Regions from separate parts of the Johannesbaptistia floridana genome, predicted to be linked through region 1. Evidence: predicted binding sites of a transcription regulator. Region 1 holds the regulator's gene; the other holds the start of a gene.
The links. The regulator HrcA, encoded in region 1, represses chaperone genes, less so after heat shock. The targets are predictions, from matches to a motif close to TTAGCACTCNNANNNTNNGAGTGCTAA.

Region 1 (8,382 bases):
TTCCAAGGGGCTAGAAGAGTTGTTACAGCTCAAATTCAAATTATTACCTACAATGAATTTTTACCCTTGTTAATCACAGATGATGCCTTGGGCGAGTATACTGGCTATAATCCTCAGGTCAATGCCAGCGTCAGCGAAGAATTTGCTAATGCTGCTTTTCGTTTTGGTCACACCACCCTGTCTCCTAGTTTACTTCGAGTTAATCAGAATCACAATATTATCGCTGAGTTGCCCCTTAATGAGAGTTTCTTCAATACTCAAGAAATTATCGATAATGGCGCTGATTCTTTGTTAATGGGTCTTGCTTCCCAAACATCTCAAGCTTTTGACCCTTTTTTAGTAGATGAATTACGTAATTTTATGTTCCCCGCGGCTAGTGGTGGTAATGATTTAGCCGCTGTTAATATTGCACGGGGTAGAGATGTCGGTTTAGGTAGTCTCAATTATGTCCGTAGTAATCTTGGTTTGACTCCCTATAATAGTTTTACTGAGATTAATCCTGATTTATTTATTAGTGATCGTTTGAGTAGAATTTATTTGTCTGTAGATGATCTAGATTTATGGGTGGGAGGTTTAGCAGAAAAGCCCTATCAATCTAAGGTTATTTTGGGAGAAACTTTTGGAACTATTGTGGCTGACCAATTTAGAAGGCTACGTGATGGAGATCGCTTTTTTTATTTGAATCATTTAGATACTTTGACTTTCTTAGATCCCCAGATTACTCACACTACTTTATCTGATTTAGTGACTCGTAATTCTACTATTGAAGATATCCAGGATGATGCCTTTTTTTATACGGCTACCACTGTACCCGAACCCTCTACAGTCATTTTTTTACTTGGTTTTGGCATTATTTTCTTTACTAAATATCCTCAGAAGTTTTGATTATTTGCATTTGATATAAATACTGATTTTCACCCGATGGCGATCGCTAATAACTAAATCAGCAGTAATGTAACAATAGTTTTCACAAAATTAATCACTATCCTGTTAATATTTTTGAGAGATAACTTGCTGCTGATTTTACCAGAGAAATGGTATTTTCATACAACATTCTCGTAGGACCAAGTATCGCTATACTCCCTGCTGGTAAGTTTCCTTGTCTATAAGTACATGAAACTAAACTACAGTTACGCATTGGTTCTAAATCATTTTCTGACCCTATACGAATATTAACTTGAGAAACTGAGGCTGATGTGGCAGAAATCAGGGGCCAGATTTCCTCTTTTTGTTCTTCTAGAAGATAAAACAACATTTGAGTTGTCTGGGGTTGAGAAAATTCTGGTTGTCGCAGTATCTCTGAGATGCCGTGCATTACAATAGGACAAGTTTTATCTAATTTTATTTGATTGGCAAAATCGCTGAACAGTTTCGATAAGAATTGAGCGTATTTTCCCATCTCTTGAAAATTATGCCAATCTATGTTACCCAATTCAAAAATATAGCGGCCTTTTAAATGGTCATTTAAAAAGTTAGATAAAATTTGTAACTCGGCTTCACTAAATATTTCTCCTTGTGATTCAATTAAAAAAGACTGGCTTTGATAGGAATCTGTCACTATAATTAAGATTATTTGCTCAGATTCCGTAAGTAACAATTGTAAATGACGTAATTGATTAGTGTGAGTTTGAGGAGTAGTTATCAGGGTAATGTAACCACTGACAGAAGCAATTAACTTAGCTGCCTTTTGAATTAATGATTCAAAGCTGAGAGTTTTATATTCGAGTTGCTTTTGAAAATACTCCTCTATTTTTTTTTCTAAATGGTAATTAGGCGTGATTAGTTTGTCTACATAAATACGGTAACCTTCGTCAGAAGGAACACGTCCTGCTGAAGTATGAGGTTGGTATAGTAAGCCGGCTTTTTCTAATTTCACCATCACGTTACGAATAGTAGCTGAACTAATGCTAAAATCATATTCGTCAATTAAAGTTTTTGACCCAACAGGCTCAGCAGTAGCAATATAATGCTTAATGGTAGCCTTGAGAATATGCTGATGGCGCTCATTGAGATGGTTTTGAACAGACATTAGCCCAATAGTAATTTTTTTATTTTTGAAAAGTTGGTTAAATTAGTTTTTGATGTTAGTATAGCGCTTTTTCCAAAAACCTACACTGACTTAGTAGCGAGGAATAGTTGAATCTACGATCACGCTATAGGCATCAATCCCTCCAGTAATATTTTTAACCTGGGTAAAACCGATACTCTGTAACCAATGACACATTTGAGCCGAACGAACACCATGATGACAGATTACCAAAGTTTCTACATTTGGCTCAAACCGCGTGGGAATCTCCTCTGACCATTGATTGAATTGACTCAGAGGCAGCAATTGAAATCCCGGAATTGAGGCTATTTCTGCTTCTTCTGGTTCTCTAACATCGATTAATTGCAATGTTTCGTCTTTTTCCTCAAGACGACTAGCTAATTCTTCTACACTGATTTTGTTGAGTGGATGATTGATAGACATAGATAATACAAGATTAAAGTGATATTAATTGATGATAATGTTAAAAAAGAAAACTAATTATAATTATGGAAAATTTTTAATGAAATTGCGTTCTCTTCTTTTAACTTTAGCAGTAGGTTCAGCTTTACTAATTTTACTTGCTGTGGGTAGTTTTACTTGGATTATTAACCAAAGCGCCCTTCGTCTTTTAGGGGGAGGAGTAGAAACACAACCAACGGGAACAATGTTTGTGCCTAAACAGGCGCCTTTGATGGCCTCTTTGTTAGTAAATCCTGAACGTTTAGAGAGTCTTAGGCAATTGACCGCACCTGTAGGTAAGCGTCGTCAAGCAAAAAAAGAATTAACTCAACTCAAAAAAAGCTTACTGGCTAATTTGGGTTTAGATTATCAAGAGGATATTAAAGATTGGTTGGGGGAAGAAATCACTATAGCTGTTACTTCTTTGGATTTTGACCGCAATAGTGACAATGGTAATCAACCTGGTTATTTGTTAGTAACCGCTACTCAACAACCAGAGAAAGCCCGTCAATTCCTACAAGCTTCCTACTCGAAAAAAGCCTTGGCGGGAACTTCTGATTTAATATTTGAACAGTACAAGGGTATTAATTTAATCTATCAAAAACCTAAACTTGTGGGAGTTGAAAATAATATCGCCGCCAGTGCCGTGGTGGGAGAATTTGTCCTGTTTGCTAATCATCCTAAAGTCCTTAAAGATGCTATTAATAATGTTCAAGCTACTGAACTTAGTTTACTTAATTCTCCTAATTACCAAAAAGCTATTAATTCTTTAGTAGACCCTCGTATTGGTGTAGTTTATCTCAATCTTCCCGCTGTGTCAGCTTGGATTAGTAATTTACCTTGGCAAGAAACCCCCGATATAAATCAATTACTAACTACCACAATTTCCGTGAAACCCCAAGGATTGTTAGCCCAAACAGCAATCATTGGATTGCCTCAGCAAGCAGAGGGTCAAGCATCACTCACTAAGCCTGTAGAGGCTTTAAATTATCTCCCCTCAGAAAGCATTCTGGCGATCGCTGGGACTGATTTAGACCAATTTTGGACTTCTCTCACCACCGAAACTGAGGAAATTGATGCTACTGCTACCTATCCTGCTTTAAAACCTGTTTTAGAAAAAGTAGTAGATAGTGTTAAAGAGGTTGATTTACCCCAAGATATTTTTAGTTGGGTAGAAGGAGAATATGCCTTAGGTTTAATTCCTTTACCTGGTAAGAGAAAAAGTGATTGGATTTTTGTGGTAGAACAAGTTCCTGATGCTAACTCAGAGGAAGCCATAGCACATCTTGATGACTTAGCTAAAGCTAAAGGTAATAGTGTTAATACTATTCCACTTTTTAACCGCAATACTGTAGTTTGGTCTCAATTGTCTCAGCCTGATTCTAGTATCAGTAAATCTTTTCGTCTCGATACTGAGGTTAAGGGAGTTCATACCAATATCGGTAAATATTCTATTCTTAGTTCTTCTTTAGAAGCTTTAGCTAAAGCTTTAGCTGCCTCAGAATCTCCTTTGATTTCTAATCAGAATTGGGTAGATAGTGTTAGTTTACTCCCTCAAGAAAATCAGGGTTATGTTTATCTTGATTGGGAAACAGGTCGAGGAATTTTAGAAAAACAGTTTCCTCTAGTACGAGTTTTAGAATTATCGGCAAGACCTCTATTTGATCATCTACAATCTCTAACTATTACTAGTTTAGAAACTGATTCAGATTCGGGAATTAAACAAGCTAATATTTTGTTTAATTTGCAAGAATAAAAAAGTCTACAAAGGGTAACTATTCAACGGTAATAAATCCTAGTTAAAAAAACATTATGTAGGGTGCGTTAACAAAGTGTAACGCACCATTAATTATCTTGTATTTAGAATGTAGGGTGCGAAATACGAAGTGTAACGCACCATTAATTATATTATATTCAGAAGCTTATCTGTTTAATTAGTATGATCCCCAGAAGAAGGGCGCAAGTATGAGCGCCCCTACTACTTAGGAAAAATTCATTTTTGGCAACCTGTCACAACGAATTCGTGCATTTCACTACACCAGTAACTTTTGGAAAGGATGCAAGATCTAAGTTTTAGCTGCGATCTAAATCTTTTAAAACATTTTCCACTGATGAGATATACCCTTGGTCGTTAATTGTCTCAGGGTGAAGTCTTCCTTCGGCAATACCTGCTTCAATTAATGATTCTGCGGTAACTTTTCCTGTATTGATTGAATGTAGAAAAATAGCGCCACTGGGTATACCTTGGTCTACAAAGAAGCCTTGTTTGCCTAAAAATACTAAGTTAAAGGGCTTAGTCTGATTTACTAAACTAGTAGATGTATCTGCTGACTTTGTTTGAAGATTACTAACTTCAGAACCAAAGGCTAAACCTGGTGCTAAACTTAGAGTGATTGTAGCTATTGAACCTATAATTAAGCGTTTCATTTTATTTACCTCGATTAAATTATCTGTTTTGTTTGTCTTGATTATTAGTATCGAGGTTGAAACTGAGTTAATACTTGATCAAAACTTAAAAAATACTAAGAAGATAGCGAGAAAAATGAGAATCGATTGAATACAAATTAAGATAACAACAGCATTAATCTTAACTCATACAAATAAAACTTTATTTCAATAAGCTATGATCAAGACATATTGATTTTCTGCGGCATTAATTTATAACCCATTGATTGCATAATCGCACTTATGCTATCAAGACGAGGATTGCCTTTACTCGATAGAGCTTTTTGTAAGCCTTGACGAGTCATCCCCACTTCTTCTGCTAAAGCAGAAATTCCTTTCACACGGGCAATAATCCGTAAAGCTGATAATAAAGCAGCACTGTCGCCGTCTTTAGCATATTCAGCAAAATTCTCTGAGAGAAAATCGTCAATTTCTTCTGGATGAAGTTTAAAATAATCTTCAGTCAACTCTTCAAAAGTTCTATACTTTGTCATTGTTTAAATACTCCTGCCAATAGACTCTTGCCTTTTCAATGTCCTTTTTTTGTGTCGATTTATCACCTCCACAAAGTAAAACAACGATTGTGTCACCATCTTCACCAAAATAAACCCTATACCTCATATCTTCCACCAGAACTTATGTACTAATTTTTAAGGAAAAATGTCCTTTATGGTTAATTCTCTATAATCTTTGTCTCCAAGGGGTTTAACATAAATTCTTTTACTCATTACTCATTACTCATTACTCATTACTCAACCACCACAAGTAACTTTTGATAAAGATGCAAGATCTGAGTATACCCTGCACCAAACATCAACCGGAGTTCGTAAATACCTCCTTTCAATGATTGGCAATCACCGTAATTTCCACTTTGTAAACGTAGAATCCTTTGTAAGATGCGACGACGAGTAGCCGAATCTCGTAAGCCTTGAATCCAGTCATTAAAAGGTTCTTTGCCATTATCATCTTGAAAGACGATAATCTGTTTAGGGTTCATTTTTTAGGTATAATTACACAATCTACACTTTATTATACACGTGCAAACTATAGTTGGCAACCAAAAAAAAGCTAAACAATCCGAATATTACTTGCCGCTAACTCAGGACTACCTTCTATAGCAATGAGCGTTGTAGTGTTAACAATATTTAGATAAATGATCCCCCCAACCCCCCGCAAACTCGGGGGGCTTTTCATAATAACTGTAAACATCTATTTGCTCATTGCTATAACTGGGCTATTTGGGTTAACTCAATCTCTTGTTCTAGATTAATATAAGCTACGGCACCATCTCTGGTACCATAAACTATTCCTAAATCTAAATTATTGTCGAAATCTTCTAAAGACCGTAGGGTGCGTTAACGAAGTGTAACGCACCGTAAATTATCTTGTATTCAGAAGCTTATCTGTTTAATTAGTAACAATATTTTCCAAATACAATGCTCAAAAAGCTAAACAATCCGAATATTACTTGCCGCTAACTCAGGACTACCTTCTAACTGGGCTATTTGAGTTAACTCAATCTCTTGTTCTAGATTAATATAAGCTACAGCACCATCTCTGGTACCATAAACTATTCCTAAATCTAAATTATTGTCGAAATCTTCTAAAGTAGGAATGGTTAAGAAATTAGCTTCATCCAAGAAACCAATCTCTAATCCATTGCGGAAGCCTGATTGAAATAATTCCAGAAAATCAGCTTCCACAACGAAATCAACAATCGTATCAACTCCATGTCTGACACTGCCGATTTGAAATCTGTCTCTACCTTGACCACCTTCGAGTAAATCATCAGCAAAACCCCCAAGCAGAGAGTCATTGCCATCATTACCGATTAAACGGTCTTCTTGTCTTTCTCCACTTAGAGAGTCATCTCCACTACCACCACTAAGGCGATTTTTGGCATCACTACCAATCACAATATTATTTAATCGGTTGCCAATTCCCGCAACAAATCTGTCGCCAGTAACTGTCAGGTTTTCAATATTGCGACTTCTTGGTCCTAAAGCCCAATCTACTGAGGAGATAACTGTGTCGATACCATTAATCACACTATCTGGTTTTTCATTTTCTGTGATGTCATCGAGAGAGTCCACTATATAAGTATCATCACCATCGCTACCACGCATGGTATCATTACCACGTCCACCATCAAGGATATCATCACCATCTTTACCAATCAAAAGGTCATCGCCGTTGCCTCCTTCGATGGAATCGTTATCTAAGCCACCGTCAAGGGTATCATCGTTGTCTAGTCCTTCGAGAGTATCATTGCCACCACGTCCAGAGATGATATCTATATCGTTGGTACCTTCTAGTAATTCGCTGCTATTGGTGCCATTTAACTCATTAATTTTGATGGTTTCGTAAGGACCAAGGTCTACAGTTCCTCCTAAAATTCGGGGCTCACCGTCTAAATCTTCTTCAATTGGTATAATCAACTCTTCAATAACTTCGTTATTACCAGCATTAATCGCAGGTGAGTTATTTTGCAGTCGATAATTATCATCACTTACAAAAAGAGGATCCACATCAACTGCATTTTCAAAACCACCCTCAACAATAGAATTAGAAACAGAAATATTACCACTTATTTGGTTACCAGTACTAGTACTAGTATTATCCCAAATTATACTATTAATTAGTTCATTATTACCATCATTAAATACCGTTCCGATGGCACTACCATCATCACTTACATTATTAACAAATGTACTATTTATTATACGCTTTGTAGCAGCAGCACTACCTCTTGAATATAAACCTGCACCAATTGCTGCTATGTTATTATCAAATAAAACGTTAATAATATTAGTAATTGTAAAATTTCTATTCAAAAGATAGATTCCACCACCTTGCTCTAATCCTAAATTATTTCTAATAATACTGTTGCTAATGTTTAAATTACTTTCGCCTTCGGAATATAATCCTCCACCTAATTGAGCTTGGTTATTTTCGATAATTAAATTTTGATAATTTGTACTGCTATCAAGATTTATAATACCTCCTCCCCCAGTACCACCATTAATAGCGTTTCCTTCAGTGATGGTAAAGCCATCCAATGAGCTATTAGCACTTAAATTCTCGGCACGAACTACATGAAAGCTATTATCAGTATTGTTATCTTGTATGCCTAAATCGCCACTCAGAATAGTTAGATTATTTCGAAAATCTCTCTCATTTAGATTGGTTTCATCCCCTGCAAAACCACCATAAACTCTCACAAAATTTTTTAACTCAAAAGAAATCTCTCTATCTGTATCTTCTGTTGGTGTATAAATTCCCTCTGCACTCACATAATTAAATAAATATCCAATACCCAAATTTCATCTTGAGGCTGGGCTGCAATTAACGCTTCTTGTAAACTGTTGAAGGCATTACCCCAATTAGAACCATTGTTTTGTCCCGTCGCATCATCATTAACGTATATAATAGCCATTAGTTATTGCTCC
Region 2 (8,382 bases), on a different contig from region 1:
GGGTGGATAAATGAAATTTCCTTGGATTTCGTGACAACGGAGTTCTCGTAATTTATCAACTTGTTCTGCTGTTTCTACACCTTTAGCAATAACTTTAACGTCAGAAACTTTACTGAGAGCGATCGCTGCGTTAATAATCGCATTGTTGGAGTCTGGGTTTAAAATTGATTTGGTTAGAGATTGATGTAATTTCAAGTGACTAAAGGTAAACTGTTGTAAATATTCAAGATAAGATACCCCGGTGCCAAAATCATCTAAACTTACACTTATACCTACTTTATTTAATTCTTGAATTTTCTTAGTTGCTAACTCTTGATTTTCACTAATACATTCAGAGTCAATAGCTATTTCTAAAAAATGATGTTCTAATCCATATTTATCTAAAACATCTACTAGTTTTTCTATCAAGTTGCTTTCTTGAAACTGTTTAGCTGAACAGCTAATACTAATAGGAACTATAGGTATACCATAGGCTCGCCAAGCTTGGTTTTGTTCACAAATAGTATTAACTAACCAGTCGCCAATTTTATTAATCATGTTAGTTTTTTTTGCTACAGGCATGAACTTTTCGGGAGTAAGTATACCAACTTCTTCATGTTGCCAATGTATAATTGCTTCTAAACATATAATTTCTTTGCCATCAAGTGCTACTACAGGTTGATAATATATTTTTAATTCTTCTTTTTCCATAGCAGTTTCTAAAAGCTTTTCTGCTTTGAGGAGTTTCACTGTTTTTTTGTCAACTTGAGCATTATAAAAATTATTGCCTGGTTTTTCTTTGATTTTTTCTAAAGCATATTCTGCCTTATCAATTAATACAGAAGCCTCTTCTCCTTCTGTAGGATATACACTTCCACCGATATTGAAGTTGCAGTTAATAGAAAATTCTTTAGCTAAAACTTGTAAGTGTTTTAATAGTCTTTGGGCAATTTTACCAATATCTTTAATTTCAAATAGACGTGAAAGTAAGATAATAAATTGATAACTATCCCAACGAGAGACTGTATCTCCTGCCCTCAAACTATTTTTAATTACTTGACTGATTGTTTTGATAATCTTTTCTTGTTCTTGTCTTGCCATTGTAGTTGTAATTTTTTCGCGATGATTGATTTCTATCAATAATATACCCGCTAAATTTTGATGTCTTTTGGCGTTAGCAATTGCCTTAGTCAAGTGTTCTAAAAATAGAGTTTTATTTGGTAATCCTGTCAGAGGATCATACAGTAAAATATTTTGATTAAAATCTTGAGAAATAGTATCGGCTTCTTTTTTCTCCGTCACAATTAAACATATAGTTTGTTGATCTTCATAATTTACGGTATGGACTTTCACATTAACATCAATTGGATAACCATTTTTATGGCGATGTACTGATGTTCCTACTAACTGATTATTTACTCTAATATTGGTAGTTATTTGATTTTCTATTACATCTTTTTCTAACTCTACTATATCTGATAATGATAAATTAAGCAGTGATCGAATACTGTAGCCAGTTAAATTGCTATAAGCATAATTTGCTTGAATAATTTTTTTAGAAACTGCATTTACCAGTAGTATTCCTTCATCGAGTTTGTTTAAAATTGAGTGATAAATAGCTTCACTGGCCTTGATCGCAATATTATTGTGCTTGCGTTTAGTGTAATCGAATATATAGCTTCTAACTACTTGGATATCAGCCAAGTAGTGAACATATTGTTCAAATATTTCTGAACCTATTTTTACTTCTCTTACCAACAAGCCTTGGGGTTTATTTTCTATATTATTTTTTTCTATTAAACCAGCAATTATTGGGTGTTTTTTTTTGCTATTTTCTATATCTTTAAATCTTAAAATTGCCGCACTATTAGCATAAGTTACTTCTCCTTTGTTATTGATCTCAATAATTGGATTTGGGCTTAACTCTGGAAAAGATGCTAATCTAACCAAATCTTTTGGGCTATATTCTTCTAATTCTGATTCTTCTGGAAATGCCAATGTTTCTTTGGATATATCTTCATTTTTAGCTTGATTTTTTTTCTGCTCAATCGAAGTTTTTTCTTCTGATTCTACGTCTTCATCATTTTCAATCAAGTTAAAATCAGGACTGCTGTCAAATATAATTTTATAAATTGCTTTAGCTTTTCCTCCAAACCCGATAATATCACCATGTTGAAGCTCATGAGATAAACTTTTTTTGCTATTAATCGTTAAGCCATTGGTGCTTTTTTTTCCTTGCAAATCGCCGTCAATAATCCGATAAAAAAATTGATCCGTCTTATAGTCAACTATCCTTAACAAAGTAGCATGATGACGGGAGACTTGGTGCTCATAAAGTACTATATTATTTTTTGTCTCGCGACCAATAGAATAAGTGCTATTTTCTAGAGTGACAAGACGACGGGCCTTACGATCTTCTATTACTAGAATATGGCGTGTTTGCTCAGAGTTATTACCCATGGAGTTGACCTATTAATGTTAAGTAAGAGTCTAAAGAATTATTAAGAAAGAGAAGATGAAAACATCAGAATTTATGTGAATTTTATTGAGTGAAGTTTCCTTCTGTTTAGATAAACAGAAGGGAAAGAGAGACACAAACAATAGTAATTGACTATTTACTATTTTAACAGATCTAAATCAGTGACCGCGCCTAAAGAACTTGAAGAAACCAACTTAGCATACTTAGCAAGTACTCCCCGAGTGTAACGAGGTTGAAGAGGTTGCCAATGTTCCAGCCTTGCTCGCAATTCTACTTCTGACACCTGAATTTCTAGTAAATTTCTATCAGCATCGATGGTGATGAGATCTCCTTCTTCTACAAGAGCGAGAGGACCTCCGACAGCCGCTTCTGGAGCCACGTGACCCACAACTAAGCCATAAGTTCCCCCAGAGAAACGGCCATCAGTAATTAAACCCACAGAATCTCCTAATCCTGCCCCAATTAAAGCAGAGGTAGGTGCCAGCATTTCGCGCATTCCTGGGCCGCCTTTGGGACCTTCATAACGAATAATCACTACATCTCCTGGCTTAATCTCTCCGGCTAAAATTGCCTTTAAGCAGGTTTCTTCTGATTCAAAAACACGAGCAGGTCCAGTAATTTGACGTTTTTTGATGCCAGTAATTTTAGCGACAGCTCCTTCTGGTGCTAGGTTACCAGTGAGAATAGCTAGATGTCCTTTGGTGTAGATAGGATTATCAAAAGAGTGAATAACATCTTGTTGAGGAGATGGTTTTTCGGGTATATCAGCCAGAATTTCCGCGATAGTTTGACCAGTGATGGTTATGGCATCTCCATGAATTAAGTCATTGACTAAAAGCATTTTCATCACTTGGGGGATTCCTCCTGCCTGGTGTAAATCAGTAGTCAGGTATTTACCCGAGGGTTTGAGGTCACAAAGTACAGGAACTCTTTGACGAATAACTTCAAAATCATTAAGTTTGAGGTCTACTCCCATGGTGTTGGCGATCGCCAATAAATGTAGGACTGAGTTAGTAGAACCTCCTACTGCCATTATTACAGAAATAGCATTTTCAAAAGCTTTGCGAGTGAGAATTTGACTAGGTAAAATTTGCTTACGAATTGCTTCTACTAAGACAAAAGCTGATTTAGCCGCACTATCGGCTTTTTCTGCGTCTTCAGCTGCCATAGTCGAGGAATAGGGTAAACTCATCCCCATAGCTTCAAATGCTGAGGACATGGTATTAGCCGTATACATACCTCCACAAGAACCAGCACCCGGGCAAGCATGACGTTCAATTTCTAGTAATTCCCCTTCTGTAATCTTGCCTGCGCTATACTGTCCTACGGCTTCAAAGGCACTAACTATATTGAGTTTTTGTCCTTGGTAGTAACCTGGTTTAATTGTGCCACCATAGACAAAAATACTAGGAATATTCAAACGAGCCATAGCAATCATGGCACCGGGCATATTTTTATCACAACCGCCAATAGCTAATACTCCATCGAGGCTTTGACCGTTACAGACTGTTTCAATGGAATCGGCAATTACGTCACGAGAAACGAGAGAGTATTTCATCCCTTCTGTCCCCATAGAAATGCCATCACTGATAGTAATTGTGCCAAAAAGCTGGGGCATTGCTCCCGATTCTTTGACGGCGATTTCAGCTTTTTTTGCTAAATCATTGATTCCCATATTGCAGGGTGTAATAGTACTATAGCCATTGGCTATACCAACAATGGCTTTACTAAAATCTTGATCTTCAAAGCCGACTGCTCGCAACATGGCGCGGTTGGGAGCTCGCTTTTGTCCTTGAGTAACAATTTTACTCCGTAAATTTTCTGTCATTAGCTAATTTTGTTTTGTGGAATTAGTAAAAGTATTTTAGGATAAGCATAGCTTAATCTCAACTTGTAGTAGTTGGAGGCTAATTCACAAAAGTTTCCTAAATTTTCGCAATTCAGTTATGATTATTGCTAAAAACGAAGTTGAATACTTGAGTAAATCTTTGGATATTCTTTATGGCGTGAGGAGCTAAATTAATGAGTTTACGTGAAAATGCTTTAGACATTCTCAAACAGACGAGTCGCACTTTTTATATTCCTATCTCTCGTTTACCAGATGAACTCTTAGAAGCCGTTGCTTCTGCTTATTTATGTATGAGGGCGATTGACGAGATTGAAGATCATCCCTCTCTTGATAATCTCACTAAAACTAAATTATTACGTCAACTGAGTTTTAACTTACAAGCTAGTAGAGAAAACTCTCAAATTAATGATTTTGTTACTGGAATTAAAACTAAAGAAAGTCAACTGGCTGAAGTTACTGTGAGAATTGGTGAATGGTGTTGCTTAGCACCTGTGGCGATCGCTCCTAGAATTTGGGATGCTACTGCTGCTATGGCTGATCGCATGGCTTATTGGTCTGAGAATAATTGGAAAATAGAAACCCGTGCTGACTTAGATAGTTATACTTTTAGTGTAGCTGGTGCTGTTGGCTTATTACTTTCTGATTTATGGTCTTGGTACAATAATACTAAAACTAATCGTATGTATGCTATTGGCTTCGGTCGTGGTTTACAATCTGTGAATATTTTGCGTAACTATAAAGAAGACCGTCTCCGGGGAGTCGATTTTTTTCCCAATGGTTGGAACCACACTATGATGCAAACTTACGCTCGCGATAACTTACATTTAGCTGATCTTTACACTAAATCACTTCCTCCTGGTCCTGCTTTAAATTTCTGTCAAATTCCTCTGGCTTTAGCTTATGGAACTTTGGAGGTTATTGCTCTTGGTAAAGAAAAATTGACTCGCAATGATGTCTTAGCTTTGGTTGAACGAGCAAGTACCTCCAGGTGGGATGGTAATTCCATCTTAGCTAGTGGTAATGCAGAAATATAAAATTTAGTTAGGTCTCAAAACTATCTAACCAACTATTCATTTAAACCAACCGACAGAAATTCCCTTACGCTTTTAAGCTAAGGGACAAAAGTCGGATGAATTAAAAGGTTCGATGCTAGAGAAAACCAACAACTATTACTATTTTTATCTTTGTCTCATACTTCCATTCTGACGTAAACGCCGCAAGGACCTTCCTAAACTACCATCTTCTTCAGTTGTTGCTGAAGGGGGTGCTTGTTGTGCCTCTGATTGCTCTGGTGGCAATTCTTCTGTAGCTTCACTACCCCTTACATAGGGACTATTTCTATTAGATACGCCTGTATTTTCCTCATTTGGGGATGATTGAGTTTGATTTCCCTGATTATTACCTATTGCTGATGGTTGTCCACAAAGGGCAGATAAATCAATGGTATTTCCTGTGTCATTAACCATATAACAGGAACCTTCTGTTTGGGCCTGTGCTATCCCTGATAGACAACAGATTAAATAAATATTGCTGCCAAGAGCGGCGAGTATGTGTCTTTTTGCATTCATAATTTTTTGCCTAAGTTCGGTAAACCGCACTCCTTACCCCGTTGCCATAGTAACCTAAGTTTCGTTACATTAGCACTCGTAAGGTGAGAGTGCTAAATAAATTCTCACAAATTAAAAAACCTAATTCGATTTTACAACAATAAAGAAAGAGGATAACTTATGGCTGCAATTAGTATCAATGTATCTACAGTGAAACCCTTGGGGGACCGCGTATTCGTAAAAGTAAGTCCCTCAGAAGAAAAAACTAGTGGAGGTATTTTACTCCCTGATACAGCTAAAGAAAAACCTCAAGTAGGAGAAGTAGTAGCAGTAGGTGCAGGGAAACTCAATGAAGACGGTTCTCGTGCTCCTGTAGAAGTAAAAGTAGGAGACAAAGTTTTATATTCCAAGTATGCAGGTACTGATATCAAACTAGCTGGTGACGACTACGTACTACTATCAGAAAAAGATATCCTAGCAGCAGTTTCTTAAAATAACCGCAAAAAGCAACTTTATCCACAAACAACTATTGGAGTTAAGGAACAGAGAAATTATGGCTAAATCAATCATTTACAACGAAGATGCACGTCGTGCTTTAGAAAGAGGTATTGACTTACTAGCAGAAGCAGTAGCAGTGACTCTAGGTCCCAAAGGTCGTAACGTAGTTTTAGAGAAAAAATTTGGCGCTCCTCAAATTGTCAACGATGGTGTAACTATCGCTAAAGAAATTGAATTAGAAGATCATATCGAGAATACTGGAGTATCTTTAATTCGCCAAGCTGCCTCTAAAACTAACGATGTAGCAGGAGATGGAACTACAACTGCTACAGTAATCGCTCACGCAATTGTCAAAGAAGGTCTACGTAATGTAGCCGCAGGGGCTAATCCAATCGCCATCAAGCGTGGAATCGATAAAGCTACAGAATTTTTAGTAGAAAAAATTAAAGAACACGCTAAACCCATCGAAGATTCTAAGGCGATCGCACAAGTAGGGTCAATTTCAGCCGGTAACGACCAAGAAGTGGGTGAAATGATCTCTAAAGCGATGGACAAAGTGGGTAAAGACGGAGTAATTTCTCTAGAAGAAGGTAAGTCTATGACTACTGAACTAGAAGTTACTGAAGGTATGCGCTTCGATAAGGGATATATTTCTCCTTACTTCGTCACTGATACCGAACGTATGGAAGGGGTGTTTGAAGATCCCTTGATTTTAATCACTGACAAAAAAATTACCCTAATTCAAGACTTAGTTCCTATCCTAGAACAAGCGGCACGCCAAGGTAAGCCTTTAGTAATTATTGCTGAAGATATTGAGAAAGAAGCTTTAGCTACTTTAGTAGTTAACCGTTTACGTGGTGTACTAACAGTAGCCGCAATTAAAGCTCCTGGTTTTGGCGATCGCCGTAAGCAAATGCTCGAAGATATTGCCGTTTTAACTGGTGGCGAATTAATTAGTGAAGACGCAGGCTTAAAACTAGAAAGCGCTAAAGTAGAAATGCTTGGTTCAGCTCGTCGTGTTACCATTACTAAGGACAACACTACTATTGTGGCTGAAGGTAACGAAGACAAGGTTAAAGCTCGTTGCGAGCAAATTCGTCGTCAAATAGAAGAATCCGATTCTACTTACGACGTAGAAAAATTACAAGAGCGTTTAGCTAAACTTTCTGGTGGTGTAGCTTTAATCAAAGTAGGTGCTGCTACTGAAACCGAAATGAAAGACCGTAAGCTTCGTTTAGAAGATGCCATTAACGCCACTAAAGCTGCTGTAGAAGAAGGAATAGTACCTGGTGGTGGAACTACCCTCGCTCACCTCGCTCCTCAGCTTTCCGAATGGGCTAACAGCAACCTTGCTAACGAAGAATTAACAGGTGCCATGATTGTAGTCCGTGCTCTTCCTGCTCCTTTAAAACGGATTGCGGAAAACGCTGGCCAAAATGGTGCAGTTATTGCTGAAAAAGTTAAAGAAACAGAATTTAACGTTGGTTACAATGCTGCTAACAATGAGTTCTGCGACTTATTTGCCGCAGGTATTGTTGACCCTGCTAAAGTTACTCGCTCAGCTTTACAAAATGCTGCTTCTATCGCTGGTATGGTTCTTACTACAGAATGTATTGTAGCGGATAAACCAGAGAAAGAAAAAGCTCCCGCAGCTCCCGGCGGCGACTTTGACTACTAATTTTTAATTAGTCTCCACACAACTCACACTGATTAATCGTTTCAGTGTGGGTTTTTTTATTTTGTAGCCCTAAGCATCTGGGCAGAATTAATACCAAATCCTAGTTATAAAACCCAGTTATTATGTAAAGATGAGTTTGTAGTAGGGCTTTAGCCCATCAGTTTTGATACAAGATATGAGTATTCCCTGCGGGTAGCGCTATATTTTTTGGACCTTTAGTCCAACTACGAACCTCATTTTTAAACTGCGAGTATATAAACTGGATGCGTGTATAATTTCATTTGTTTGTACTGCTATATACCCTCTTTTATGGCGATCGCGTTGTTGATAATGCTCTATGTCTTGAGAAATA

Region 2: the regulator HrcA is predicted to act here: its motif matches at 5,945-5,971, upstream of groES (co-chaperone GroES).

The regions. Positions count from the first base shown of each region.
Region 1 is NZ_JALKVM010000062.1:11,883-20,264, forward strand. It holds gene MW688_RS04570 (peroxidase family protein) at 1-885, shown strand, start outside; gene hrcA (heat-inducible transcriptional repressor HrcA) at 983-2,029, opposite strand; gene MW688_RS04580 (rhodanese-like domain-containing protein) at 2,120-2,470, opposite strand; gene MW688_RS04585 (DUF3352 domain-containing protein) at 2,550-4,244, shown strand; gene MW688_RS04590 (hypothetical protein) at 4,562-4,915, opposite strand; gene MW688_RS04595 (addiction module antidote protein) at 5,116-5,427, opposite strand; gene MW688_RS04600 (hypothetical protein) at 5,682-5,930, opposite strand; gene MW688_RS04605 (calcium-binding protein) at 6,382-8,226, opposite strand; gene MW688_RS04610 (hypothetical protein) at 8,223-8,369, opposite strand.
Region 2 is NZ_JALKVM010000351.1:43,629-52,010, forward strand. It holds gene MW688_RS19445 (EAL domain-containing protein) at 1-2,439, opposite strand, end outside; gene ilvD (dihydroxy-acid dehydratase) at 2,598-4,286, opposite strand; gene MW688_RS19455 (squalene/phytoene synthase family protein) at 4,481-5,341, shown strand; gene MW688_RS19460 (hypothetical protein) at 5,486-5,875, opposite strand; gene groES (co-chaperone GroES) at 6,035-6,346, shown strand; gene groL (chaperonin GroEL) at 6,408-8,030, shown strand.